DNA from 4 places in the Mesorhizobium sp. B3-1-9 genome. Region 4 is predicted to be linked to each of the others. Evidence: riboswitches for the same ligand, from Rfam matches in the RefSeq annotation. Region 4 holds a riboswitch; each other region holds the start of a gene.

Region 1 (3,199 bases), on a different contig from region 4:
ATGAAATTCGACGAACCGTTTGATGCGATAGTTGGTCGTTACGTTCTCCAGTTCATGCCCGATCCGGCGCAATCGCTTCGCCGGATCGTCCGCCATTTGCGAACAGGTGGGATCGTTATATTCCATGAGCTTGACTGGGATGGAGCGCGTTCATCGCCTCCGTCGCCAACCTACGATCAGGTGTGCGGGTTGCTCAGCAGCACTATCGAGAGAGCGGGCGCGCAGGTGCGCCTTGGCGCGCGGCTCGCCCGCGTGTTTGAAGATGCTGGCTTGCCTGCGCCGACCCTGAGATTGGAGGCGGTCATTGCGTCCGGACGTCGAACCGTCGACGTTGTGCATCTTGTGACCGATCTTGTCGAGACACAATTGCCGACCATGGAAAGGCTCGGGATCGTGACAGCTTCGCAAATCGAGCCCTCGGTGCTCGCGGAGCGTATCCTTTCGGAGATAGGCAAAGACGGCACGTTGATGGGACGATCGGAAATAGGCGCTTGGACGGCAACGCCGGCGTGAACGCGCACGTGTCGCGATCACGGCAAATTTGGATCACCCGCGCGACATGATCTTCAACTTGCCATAATGCTCTATCGCCGATTTGAGCGGCGCCTCGCCGGCGCCGCGAAAAGTCTCGCTCATCACCAGTTCCGGCAGCGGCAGGCGCTTGCCCCAGCCATGCGCCTCGAGATCGGGCTTCGGCGCGAAGGCTGAGACGCGGCCGACGCAGAGATAGGCGATCGGCGTCACATGTTCCGGGATCGACAAGAGCTGCTTCAGCGCTTCCGTCTCGATGATGCTGACCCAGCCGACGCCGACACCCTCGGCCCGCGCCGCCAGCCAGAAATTCTGCACCGCGCAGACGGTGCTGTAGAGGTCCATCTCCGGATTGTGCCAGCGCCCGAGCGGCGAATCCTTCGACCGCTGCCGGTCGCAGGTGATGCACAGATTGAGCGCGCTTTCGCAGATGCCCTCGAGCTTAAGCTTGCGGTATAGCGCCTGCCGTTCCGCCTCGATCGCCGGCAGCTCCTGCTCGCGCGCGGCGAGGAACAGGTCGCGCACCTCCCGCCGCCTGCCTGGATCGCGGATGACGATGAAGTTCCACGGCTGCATATAGCCGACCGAGGGCGCATGATGCGCGGCGGTGATGAGCCGCGCCAACACGCTGTCATCGAGATCGTCGGGGACAAAATGGCTGCGCACGTCACGCCTGGTGAACATCGCCCGATAGACCGCGTCGCGCGCCAATTGGTCAAAGTCGTCGCCGCCCGCGGCGATCGCTGCTGCCGTCATCGCTTTTCCCCTTGCGACAAGCAGTTTCCCGCCTGACCAAGCGGAAAACCATGTCTGCCGGGCCGGTCTTCTGGCTCGGGATCCTCCCGCATCCGGCGCCTTCCCGTCATCGACAGTGGCTTTGCCGGCGCGGTCCCCCTCACAGCGTTGGGCACGCCACGGAGTTCAACCGTGTTCCCGATTCTCCCGCGTCGCGGGCACCAGGCAGCGAAGAACCTTACCGCGAAGCTTGCGCCGCGCCAATGGCGCCAGCGACACGGGCTGGCGCAATTTTCCCCAGCCATTCGGCTTTCAAACATGGTCATCCGCGCCGCCGGTGCCTAGATTAGGCGCCATGGCCACCCGTCTCTACACGCACCCGATCTTTCTGGAACACCTCACGCCGCCCGGCCATCCCGAGCGGCCCGACCGCCTGCGCGCCATCGAACGCGTGCTCGACGACGAGGCTTTTTCGGCGCTCGACCGCGTTAAGGCGCCTGAAGGCGACGAGAAAACGATCCTCTATGCGCATCCCGAGGATTTCGTCGAGCGCGTGCGCGCGGCGATCCCTGAGAGCGGCATCGTCTCGATCGACGCCGATACCAGCGCCAGCCCGAAAAGCTGGCAGGCCGTGGTGACGGCGATCGGCGGCGCCAACGCGGCAGTGGACGACGTCTTCGAGGGCCGTGCCGCCAACGTCTTCGTCGCTGCCCGTCCGCCGGGTCACCACGCCGAAAAGGCCACCGCGATGGGCTTCTGCCTGTTCAACACGGCCGCGATCGCCGCCCGCTACGCGCAGAAGAAGCATCAGGCCGAGCGCGTCGCCATCGTCGACTGGGACGTCCACCACGGCAACGGCACACAGGACATTTTTTGGGACGACCCGTCGGTTCTCTATTGCTCGACGCACCAGATGCCGCTTTATCCCGGTACCGGAGCGAAAAGCGAAACCGGCGCCGGCAACATCGTCAACGCGCCGCTCGCGCCGCAGACCGGCAGCGACCTGTTCCGCGACGCCTTCCTGTCGCGCGTGCTGCCCTCGATCGATGCGTTCGCGCCGGACTTGATCATCATTTCCGCCGGTTTCGACGCGCACCACCGCGATCCGCTCGCCGAGATCAACCTGACCGAGGACGATTTCGACTGGGCGACCGGGCAATTGATGGAGCGCGCCGGCCGCCACAGCTCCAACAGGCTCGTCAGCCTGCTTGAAGGCGGCTACGATCTGCAGGGACTGGCATTTTCAGTCGCCGCCCATGTCGGGCGGCTGATGAAGGGATAGGCTATGGCATTGGAAGGCAATGAGGACGTCAAGGCGATGAGCTTCGAACAGGCGCTCGACGCGCTGGAGAAGATCGTCGATGATCTTGAGCGCGGCGACGTCCCGCTCGACCAGTCGATCAAGATCTACGAGCGCGGCGAAGCGCTGAAGGCGCATTGCGACCGTCTGCTGAAAGCGGCCGAGGACAAGGTCGAGAAGATCAGGCTGTCGCGCGACGGCAAACCGGTTGGAACGGAGCCGCTCGACGCTGAGTAATTTGGACGACGGTGGGGCAAAGAAAGCAGGTAAGGAGTTCAAGCTATGTGCCGCAACATCAAGACCCTGGCCAATTTCGAGCCGCCGGCGACCAATGACGAAGTGCATGACGCAGCGCTGCAATTCGTGCGCAAACTGAGCGGCTCGACCAAGCCCTCCAAGCGCAACGAACATGCCTTCCACCATGCCGTCGAGGCGATCACAGCTGTCGCGCGCGAATTGATCGATTCGCTCGAAACCAACCAGGAACCGCGCAATCGCGAGGAAGAGGCGGCCAAGGCGAAGGCCAGGTCGGCGCTGCGTTTCGCCTGAGGATCCGATATGAGCTTTTTTCCGGGAAACGATCCTGAACCGGGCGATGCCTTCGCCTGCGACCAGATCGAGCTGATGGTCGTC
Region 2 (3,199 bases), on a different contig from region 4:
CGGCGAAGGCATCGGGGGCGAACATGGCTGGCGGCTGCGAATCCGGAACCGGACAATTGCCGATGCTTACGCCGGCGCGCAGCGCTCGGCTAGGCCGCGCGGGCGCGCGGCGTGCCGAAGATGGACCATGCGGCGGCGACGAGCGCCGCCATCGTGGCAAGCAGCACGCAGAGGCTCGGCAGGTGGAAGACCATGTCGCGCCATCTGGGCTCGACGACGGCGCCGGTGCTGAAAGACTCGCCGCTATACTGGCACAGGATCCACGACGCGCCGCTGCGCACCATGTCGGCGTCGATATCGGAGATCAGTGCTTTCGCGTTGCGTTCGGCTGAGGGCATCGTCGCCATATGGGTGAGCAGCGCCTTGGCGGTGGCGAGGTAGGCGTGGCTGCATTCGTTGAAGGGGCTCTCCTCGTCGGCGAGGCTGCCCGGCATCAGGCCCCACAGGCAATAGGTGAATTGCAGGTTGCCGTGATTGTAGAGCCGCCGGAAGGTCGGGTCGGTCGCGGTCTGGTGCTGGGCGAGCTCGAGGATCTCGCCGCGGTAGCGGGCGATCACGGCCATCTGGCCGTGGGTCAGGCTCGGGATCTGGATGCCGGGAGGAGGCGGGGCGAAGGATCCGCTATGCGCTTCGGCGGGTGCTGCCGCCGTCATGATCGAAAGGGCGGTCGCCAAAAAGAAAATGGCCGCCAGGGCAAGGAACCGTGGCGGCCGACGCATCGGATTTCAGGCGAAGCGGCGGGCAGGGCTGCGCTGGTCGCGCGCCGCGACCACGCGCTCGGCAACCGCGCCGAAGCCGAGCCCGACGACGGTCCATAGCACAAGCTGGATGCCAAGCGAGGCGACGCGGAACTGCCACAGCACCGTCGCCGAGAAGTTCTCCGGTACTTCGTTGATGTCGGGCAGGGCTGCCTTCACCAGTGCGAAGACGACGAGGAAGGCGAGCCCAGCCACGATCGAGGCGTTCCAGGCGCCGAGCCGGGTCCACAGCCGCTGCGCCAGGCCGACCGCCGCCACCATCGCCGCGATCGAGACCACGATCATGATGAAGAACAATTCCGTGCGGTAGCCGATGGTCTCGGCATTGCCGACCGCGGGCGGGTTGGCCGGGTATTTGAGGCTGGGCACCACGATCACCGCCAGGAAGCCGAGCAGCGCTATGAGCGCCGAAGTGCCACGGGGCCCAAGCGAACCCAGCCGGCCATAGGCATAGGCGAAGACCAGCGAGAATAGCCCGCCGAGGGCGGCGCCATAGACCAGCACGCCGGTTGCGAGACCGATGCCAGCCTGCATGACGCGGCTGACCATCTCGGGCTCCGGCGCCTCGCCGGCCGCCTGGGCCTGCTGTTCCTCGAAGGCGATCGCCTTGTCGACCTGCGGCTCGCCATAGACGCGGGCGAAGGCGAATGCCAGAATCCCCGCAACCAGCCCGACAAGCATGCCGCGCAGCAAAAGTTTTCCGACCATGTCGTTAACCCTCTAAGCAATTCCAGGAAAAGTGCGTAGCGGTTTTCCGTCCGGAATAGCGTTAAACCAACCCAGCAATTCCAGGAAAACTGCGTGCCGGTTTTCCGTCCGGAATCGCGTTAGACCAAAATCGAAGCGAGTTCAGCGATGCTGAACCGCCTTAGTGGCAGGGGAAGCCGAGCAGGTGGCGGCCGTCATGCACGAATTCGTGCACATAGGTGCCGCGGAGCAGCGACGTCGCGCCTTCTTCCGCCCCGACGAAATAGATCGCCAGCATCAACAGCAGGCCGGCGAAGATGGCCCACGGCAGAAGCTCGCGAACCGGAATCGCAACCGGACCGTAGCTGGGGGCGAAGGTGGTGTCGGACATATTGACCTCCCGTGGGATACTGCGTCCCGTTGATCGAACAATGCTGCGGAATAAGGCCTGACTTTCGGCTGGTGCCGATCACAGTGGCGCGACCGTGCCGGACTCGCACCGGCTTCCAATCCCGTATAGCGCTAAAACACTTGTCAGCACTTCGTTCGCCTGTCAACGACATGTAATGGCCAACACGGCTTCGCGCGGCCGAAATTTCACTGGACCACGGAGTTTTGGGATGCTCGCCCGCCTGACGATGATCGCAAGCGGCGCGACGCAGGCCACGCGCAAGGGTCGTTTTCCGAGTGACGAGGCGCCGGAGCCGCGAGCCTTCGAGCGTGCCGGCGCGCTGGCCGCTTCGCTGCGCCGCGCCGACCGCGTCTGGACGAGTCCGGCGCTGGCCGCGCGGCAGACGGCCGAGGCGCTCGGCCTCGAGGCGACGGTCGAGCCGCTGCTTGCCGAGCAGGATTTCGGGCGCTGGGCCGGCAAAGGCTTCGAGGAGGTGCAGGCAGAAGATCCGGAAGGCATGGCGGCCTGGTTCGCCGATGCGGAAGCGGCGCCCCATGGCGGCGAATCGCTTGCCGCCGTCGCCCGGCGCGGCGCCGCGCTGATGGAGCGCCTGGCTTCCGAGAGCGGTCATACCATCGCGCTCACGCACGCCCTGCCGATCCGCGCGGCCATGGTGCATGTTCTGGGCGCGCCGCTTTCCTCGGTCTGGAAGATCGACATCGAGCCGCTGTCGCTCACCGAGTTCCGCGGCGACGGCCGCCGCTGGGTCCTGCACGCGAGCGGGGTCATCGTCTCTGGTTGAACCCTCTGGGCATGAGAGATCCCGATGAACGCGGTCGGCCTATGAAGCTGCCGTTCCGCGTTTCAGTGATTGCTAACGGAACGGAAACGCCTCGCTGCTATGGTGCTGCCCTGTTGCGAGGAGAGCCTTGCCTGAGGAGCCCGCCGGATATGGCCAATTTTCCCGAGACCGAGCGCCGTCTTCATGCGCGCGAATTCGTGCTCAAGGAAGCCACGATCATCGCCGCCGGCGTCAGGATCGGCTGCTCGGTCAGAAATCAGCACGAGCAAGGTGCGGAATTGCGCGTCGGCGCCGATGTGGAGATCCCGGACCGCTTCCTGCTCGAGGTCCCGGCCGACGATACGGCCTATCGCGCTCTGGTGCGGTGGCGGCGCAACGACCGCGTCGGCGTGGCGCTCTACAGCAACGCGCCGAAGGACTGATGCGCAGCCGTCCCACCAATTCGTTACTTGATCCTGCCCAAGGCGATGTGCAGCCTGGCATATCGGGAACGCAACCGCCGCGAGCGCGTTCGTTGCCGGACCAACAGGGATTGTGGTTGTACCGGGATGAACCTCTGAT
Region 3 (3,199 bases), on a different contig from region 4:
AATAGCCGAGCAGCGCGTCGAGCTCGGCACGCGGCAGCGTCGAGCCTTCGATCAGCCGCTGGTCCTCGTCATGGCTTTCGCCGGGCAGCAGCGCCAGCTTGATGCCGCGCTCGCGCGCGACCGCGGCGAGCTGGTCGCAGCCATAGCGCCACCACTCATAGCCGCCGAGGATGCGCACCAGGACGACCTTGGCGTGGCGGGCGACGCTGTCGATCCAAAGATCCACCGACATCGGGTGGCGAAGGTCGCGCAGCGCCGCAAGCCGCATCGCGGGCAGCCGCGCGGCATCGGCCTTCCAGGCGGCGGCCAGACCGGCGAGGTCGCTGTCGGTGAAGGACAGGGCCACCACATCCGCAGGCGTCTGCCTGAGGTCGACCGGCTCGGCGAGATCGTCGAGCGAAGCGGATGTCGTGGTGAGGATATGCATCGCTTTGGTGTTGGTCTCAGCCGGCGAGGATACGTTCGATCGCCGGGCGGTTCAGCCCCTTGAGGCCGATGACGACGAGCCGCGAGCGGCGGTCGTCATCCGCCGTCCAGGCGCGGTCATAATAGTGGTTGACGCGCGGGCCAACGGCCTGGAGCAGGAGGCGCATCGGCTTGCCGCCGACCTCGACGAAACCTTTGACGCGCAGCACGTTTTCCTGCTCTGCGGCAAGGGCGACGCGATTGGCCAGCTCATCGGGGTTGGCAACCGACGGGATGTCGATGACGAAGGAATCGAAATCGTCATGCTCATGGTCGAGCTCGTCGTCGTGGTGCGTCTTGCGGTTCTCGATGTCGTCCTCGACGGCGAGCCCGAGGCCGAGCAGCACCGACGGGTCGACCTTGCCTTGCGCGGTCGGAACGATCTTCACGGCGCGCGCGACGTGCTTGCCGATGACGGCGTTGGCGCGCTGCGATCCGGCCGCATCCATCAGGTCGCTCTTCGACAGGATGATCAGGTCGGCGCAGGCAATCTGGTCCTCGAATACCTCTTCGACCGGATCGTCATGGTCGAGCGTCACGTCCGCGGCGCGCTGGGCCTGCAGGGCATCCATGTCGGAAGCGACGCGGCCGTCGGCCAGCGCCGGGCCATCAACAACGGCGAGGACCCCGTCGACCGTGACGCGGCTCTTCACCGTCGGCCACTGGAAGGCCTGGACCAGCGGCTTCGGCAGAGCGAGGCCGGAGGTCTCGATCAGGATGTGGTCGACCTTGGGGTTGAGCGACAGGATCTGGTCGAGCGCCGGCACGAAATCGTCGGCCACGGTGCAGCAGATGCAGCCATTGGCGAGCTCGACGATGTTTTCCTCTGGGCAGGTGTCGACGCCGCAGCCTTTCAGTATCTCGCCGTCGATGCCGACATCGCCGAACTCGTTGACGATGATCGCCAGCCGCTTGCCCTTGGCGTTCTCGAGCAGGTTGCGGATCAGCGTCGTCTTGCCGGCGCCGAGGAAGCCGGTGACGACGGTGCAGGGAACACGGGAAACGGAAGCGTTCATGGTCAGTCCTTCAGCATGTCGAGGGGAGGGATGCGGGCAACCAGGCCGCGCTTGAGGGAATCGGGCCGGCCGCGCCAGGGGATCAGGCCGTCGGTCGAGATGGCGAAGAGCTTTGCGCCGGCGATGAGGTCGGCGCCGCTGGTCGGGGTCAGATCGCCGAAGACATAGCTCCAGCAGCCGTCGCGCAGCAGCGCGGCGCTCAGCCGGCGCTTGCAATTGCCGAGGCATTCGACGGTGCGGATGCGGACGTTTTCACCGGAGGCGGCACGGCGCGTGTCTTCAGCCAGCAGCGCGCCGGGACGCGGATGGGCGTCCGAGCCGGTTTCGTCGCGGCAGGAGGAGCAGACGATGACGGTCACGCCGGCCAGCGCGTCGGGCTCGGACGAAATATCCGCACTATTTGCCGGGAAACTGCCGTTGCGATCCAAAACCAGGCTCCTTGCCCGGAAAACCCGCCGGGCATTCGGATACTTAAAGTCTCAGACGGCAGGTCTCCTGGCTCGCGAGTCGTCGCCTTGAAGGCCGCCTTCCCGGGAACATCCCAGTGGTTTTCGGCCGGGGCTCGTCGCTTACAGTTGCGGGGACAGCCGCGGATTTGGGCGTTGGCCCGCACCGCATTCCCTCTTGGCTCCTCCCTTTGCCGGGAGAAGACCGTCTGCGGCGGATTTAGGCTTATGGCCGGGTGCATGTCAACGCACGGCTACGACACCGCGATGTCGGCCAGCGCCGGCCCGAGGTCGCCGGCCGGCGTCACTTCGATCGCCTCCAGGCCGAGCCATGCCTGCATCTGCTTCAATTCGTCGAAGAGCTGGGCGACCGTTTCGGCGGGGGCGCCGGCCTCTGCAAAGGCGGCATGGACGCGCAGCACGCTCGCCGGCCGATCGGCTCGCAGATCGACACGGGCGACGATGCGGTCGCCAAGCAGGAAGGGCAGCACGTAGTAGCCGTATTGGCGCTTTTCGGCCGGCGTGTAGATCTCGATGCGGTAGCGGAAGCCGAAGAGTTTTTCCGTCCGGGTGCGCTCGAAGACGACGGGATCGAAGGGGGCGAGCAGGGCGCGGGCCTCTATCCGGCGTGGAAAGCGGGCGTCCTTGTGGAGATAGGCGGTCTTGTCCCAGCTCTCGACCTTCACAGGCAGCAGTTCGCCCGCTTCGACCAGTTCCTCGATGCGGTCTTTCGTATCGCCCGGCGCGAGACGAAAATAGTCGCGAAGGTCGCCATAGGTGGCGATGCCATGGGCGCGGGCCGAGATGCGCAGCAATTCGCGATGCGCGTCCTCGACCGAGGGTACCGGCAGGTCGAGTACGGCCTGCGGCAAAACGCGCTCGGGCAGGTCGTAATAGCGTTCGAAGCCGCGCCGGTAGGCGGTGGTGATGCGTCCGGCCCAGAACAGCCATTCGAAAGCGTGCTTGGCCTCGCTCCAGCCCCACCAGCCGCCATTGCCCTTGTGGCCTTCGATGTCGGACGCGGCGATCGGGCCGCGTTCGGCGACCTGCGCATAGATCTCGTCGATCATCGCCTTGCGCTCCCGGCCCCATTTCGCCAGGCCGAGATACATCTCGTCGCCCTGCTCGGCGCGCAGCATGCGCCAGCGCATCAAAGGGTAGGTTTCGACAGGCAGGAACGACGCCTCATGCGCCCAATACTCAAAGACCGCGCGCTTGCGGGTGACCGCGGCGTTGTCGAGCAGCGCAAGCGGGTAGGGGCCGAGGCGAGAA
Region 4 (3,199 bases):
TGATACGCGCTTCGGCGGCGCTGGCTTCCACCAGCACGGCCTCGGCCGCTGTCACATCGGCTTCCGCACTGGCCAGCCGGTTTCGATAATCCTGGTCGTCGACCTGGGCGAGCACCTCGCCCTTCTTCACCGTGGCGCCGACCTCGGCGGTGCGCTGGATGAGCTTGCCGGAAACGCGAAAACCGAGATCGCTCTCCAGCCTCGGCTTGATCTCGCCGATGGCGACGCGGTTATCCGCGGCGGGTTCCGGCGAGACCGAAACTGCCTTGACCAGCTTGGTTTCGGGCATGCCCGGCGCGACGTTCGATGCTTCGCTTCTGGCGCCGTGCCAGACCATCACGGCACCGCAAGCGAGAGCGGCGATCGAGCCGGCGACAAGGCGGCGCCTGAGCGGCTTGTTGTGCCCAAGAGGACTGTTGTGAAAACGTGCGGCAATCATGTCGTCTCCGTGCCCAAGGTTGCGGCCGCGCTTGGGAGGACGCGGCGGCCGGGAAAACTGCGTTGGCTGGCAGGGGATCGAGGCGTTGCAACCTGTCTTTCGCCAGCCCGATCTTTTTGCGATTTCGGCTCCGGCAAATCCCGAACGGTTTCTGAAAATTTTCCGATGTTTGGGTGAGACGGCGCGAGGAGGGATTGACTGCTACGCATTCGTTGGTATGTAACGTTATTACATATCATAACGAGAATCGAACCACGAATGCATTTCTCCAGGCAGGTCGCTTCACGCGGTGATGAACGCGCGCAGAAGCCGTTGCGACTCGCGCGCGGACAACCTACGATGGCTGCGTCATGGTCCCCGAGCCGCAAGGCGAGGGGTGAAAAGGGAACACGGTGAGATCCGGTCTGGATTGAACCCGTGGCTGCCCCCGCAACTGTGAGCGGCGAGCTTCATCCGAAACGCCACTGGCCGGCAAGGCTGGGAAGGCGGATGGCGCAACGACCCGCGAGCCAGGAGACCTGCCATCGACATGAGTTGACCGGACGGGGTGTGCCGGGAGGAGACGCGGGCACCGGTCTTGTCGGCCGGCTCGTCCAGCATCCTTCCGTCGCCATTTTGGAAAGTGACGGAAATGTTGGACGCCTCGAGAGCAATTCCAGGAAAAGTGTGTAGCGGTTTTCCGTCTGGAATTGCGTCAAAACAAAGAGATAGAGCGGTTCGCCGTTTCCGTGAAACGGTGAAACGCTCGAGCCATCGCATCATCGTCTGTTCGCTGTGTCGCGATACCGTGACCGGGCTGAGGTCCGGCGAGGGTTTGTGCGCCGACCTGCGCTCCAGGCTTTCCTTGCAGCCGGCGCCTTCCTTTGCCATCGAGACCATCGACTGCATGGCGGGTTGCGCGCGGCCGCTCGCCGTGGCCTTCATGGCGCAAGGCAAAGCCACCTATCTCTTCGGTTCCATCGACAGGGGCACCGACGCCGGCGCGCTGGTCGAATTTGCCAGGCTCTATGCCTCGCTGCCCGACGGCTGGTGCAATTCCGGCCAGCGCCCGGCAAGGCTAGCCGGCAAGATACTGGCGCGCATCCCCGCCGCGGGTAAGGCCAGGAAGCAAGTCCGGTGAACGTGCCCCTGCTTGAAGCCCGCGATCTGGGCGCCATGGCAAACGGCCGGACGCTAGTCGAGGATCTCAGCCTGTCGCTGGCGGCGGGTGAGCGGCTCGCCATCATCGGCCCGAACGGCGCCGGCAAGACGACTCTGCTGCGCATGTTGTGCGGAGCGTTGTCGCCGAGCCACGGCGAGGTTCGCCTGGCCGGGCGCCGGCTGGACAGGATCACCGCCGCCGAGCGGGCGCTCAGCATCGCCGTCGTCGGCCAGACGGACCAGCCGGATCCACGGCTGGCGCTCATCGACTATGTCGAGCTTGGCCGCGTCCCGCATGCCGGCCTGAGGCGCCGGCACGACGATCGCGACATCGTCGTCGAAGCACTGCGCCGGACCGGGCTCTTGCCACTGCTCGCGCGCAGCATCGGCTCGCTCTCCGGCGGCGAGCGCCAGCGCGCGCAGCTCGCCCGTGCCATCGCGCAAGAGCCGAAGATCCTGTTCCTCGACGAGCCGACCAACCACCTTGACCCGCGCGCCCGCGCAGAACTGCTCGAACTGGTGGCCGAATTCAGCATGACCGTGGTCGCCGTGCTGCACGATCTCGCCTTGGTGGCGCCCTTCGCCACCAACGTCGCGGTGATGAGCAACGCCCGGCTGCACGCGCTGGCGCCGCCGCGCGAGGCGCTGGCGCAGCCGCATATCCGCGAGGTTTTCGGCATCGACGTGCTGCGCCTGCGGCACCCGACCGAGGACCGCGAGCTCACCGTCTTCGAACTGCCCACGCGCGCTTGCTCGCCATCCTGAACCTGCCAACCCAAACAAGGAGCACCATCCCGTGAAACGCCTCGCTTTGTCGTTTGCCTTCTCGCTTCTCGCCTCGGTCGCCTTCGCCTTCCCGGTCACCGTCGACAGCTGCGGCAAGCCGCTCACCTTCGATGCACCGCCAAAACGCGCCGTCATCCAGGACCTCAACATGGCCGAGATGGCCTTCGTGCTGAAGCTGCAGCCGTCGATCGTCGGGCTTACCGGCATCACCGGCTGGTACAAGGTCGGCCCCGAGTTCAAGGCCGGGCAGGGCTCCATCCCGGAGCTGGCGCCAAAATATCCGACGCTGGAAAACCTCGTCGCCGTGCAGCCGGATTTCTTCTTCGCCGGCTGGTACTACGGCATGAAGCCGGGCGGCGAGGTCACGCCCGACACGCTCGCCCCACACGGCATCAAGACGCTGGTGCTGACCGAAAGCTGCGTCCATCTCGACAAGAACCGGCCCGCCGCCTCGATGGACTTGCTCTATGGCGACGTCGAGAAGCTCGGCAAGATCTTCGGCAAAGAGACGGAGGCCGAAAAGCTGGTCGCCGGCTGGAAGGCCGAGCTTGCCGATATCACCGCCAAGGTCGGCGACCGCAAGGGCACGCGCGTGTTCCTCTACGATTCCGGCGAGGACAAGCCCTTCACCGCCGGCAAGTTCGCCATTCCCAACGCCATGATCGCAGCCGCCGGCGGCGAAAACATAATGGCCGACATGGAGACGAGTTGGGGCAACACCGACTGGGAGACGGTCGCCTCGCGCAATCCACAGTTCCTCATCCTGCTCGATTACCAGGACGGCGGCGGCTACAGGAAGCTGCTCGATTTCCTTAAAGTCCATCCGGCCATGAA

The links. Region 4 has a riboswitch for cobalamin ahead of FJW07_RS07185 (DUF1636 family protein). Riboswitches for the same ligand answer to the same signal wherever they lie in the genome.
Region 1: another riboswitch for cobalamin. It lies ahead of bluB (5,6-dimethylbenzimidazole synthase); the one in region 4 lies ahead of FJW07_RS07185 (DUF1636 family protein).
Region 2: another riboswitch for cobalamin. It lies ahead of FJW07_RS05160 (CbtB domain-containing protein); the one in region 4 lies ahead of FJW07_RS07185 (DUF1636 family protein).
Region 3: another riboswitch for cobalamin. It lies ahead of FJW07_RS11445 (DUF1636 family protein); the one in region 4 lies ahead of FJW07_RS07185 (DUF1636 family protein).

Annotation. Positions count from the first base shown of each region.
Region 1 is NZ_VFTJ01000007.1:178,304-181,502, reverse strand. It holds gene FJW07_RS15340 (methyltransferase domain-containing protein) at 1-513, shown strand, start outside; gene bluB (5,6-dimethylbenzimidazole synthase) at 547-1,287, opposite strand; cobalamin riboswitch at 1,330-1,507, opposite strand; gene FJW07_RS15330 (histone deacetylase family protein) at 1,622-2,548, shown strand; gene FJW07_RS15325 (exodeoxyribonuclease VII small subunit) at 2,552-2,803, shown strand; gene FJW07_RS15320 (DUF2277 domain-containing protein) at 2,849-3,115, shown strand; gene FJW07_RS15315 (pirin family protein) at 3,125-3,199, shown strand, end outside.
Region 2 is NZ_VFTJ01000002.1:347,441-350,639, forward strand. It holds gene FJW07_RS05145 (DMT family transporter) at 1-25, opposite strand, end outside; gene FJW07_RS05150 (hypothetical protein) at 90-674, opposite strand; gene FJW07_RS05155 (CbtA family protein) at 726-1,466, opposite strand; gene FJW07_RS05160 (CbtB domain-containing protein) at 1,627-1,836, opposite strand; adenosylcobalamin (AdoCbl) riboswitch at 1,837-1,980, opposite strand; gene FJW07_RS05165 (histidine phosphatase family protein) at 2,066-2,638, shown strand; gene FJW07_RS05170 (PilZ domain-containing protein) at 2,788-3,060, shown strand.
Region 3 is NZ_VFTJ01000005.1:197,286-200,484, reverse strand. It holds gene FJW07_RS11455 (cobaltochelatase subunit CobN) at 1-427, opposite strand, end outside; gene cobW (cobalamin biosynthesis protein CobW) at 444-1,481, opposite strand; gene FJW07_RS11445 (DUF1636 family protein) at 1,484-1,909, opposite strand; cobalamin riboswitch at 1,949-2,152, opposite strand; gene FJW07_RS11440 (winged helix-turn-helix domain-containing protein) at 2,182-3,199, opposite strand, start outside.
Region 4 is NZ_VFTJ01000003.1:186,666-189,864, forward strand. It holds gene FJW07_RS07180 (efflux RND transporter periplasmic adaptor subunit) at 1-439, opposite strand, end outside; cobalamin riboswitch at 774-980, shown strand; gene FJW07_RS07185 (DUF1636 family protein) at 1,176-1,559, shown strand; gene FJW07_RS07190 (ABC transporter ATP-binding protein) at 1,556-2,344, shown strand; gene FJW07_RS07195 (ABC transporter substrate-binding protein) at 2,376-3,199, shown strand, end outside.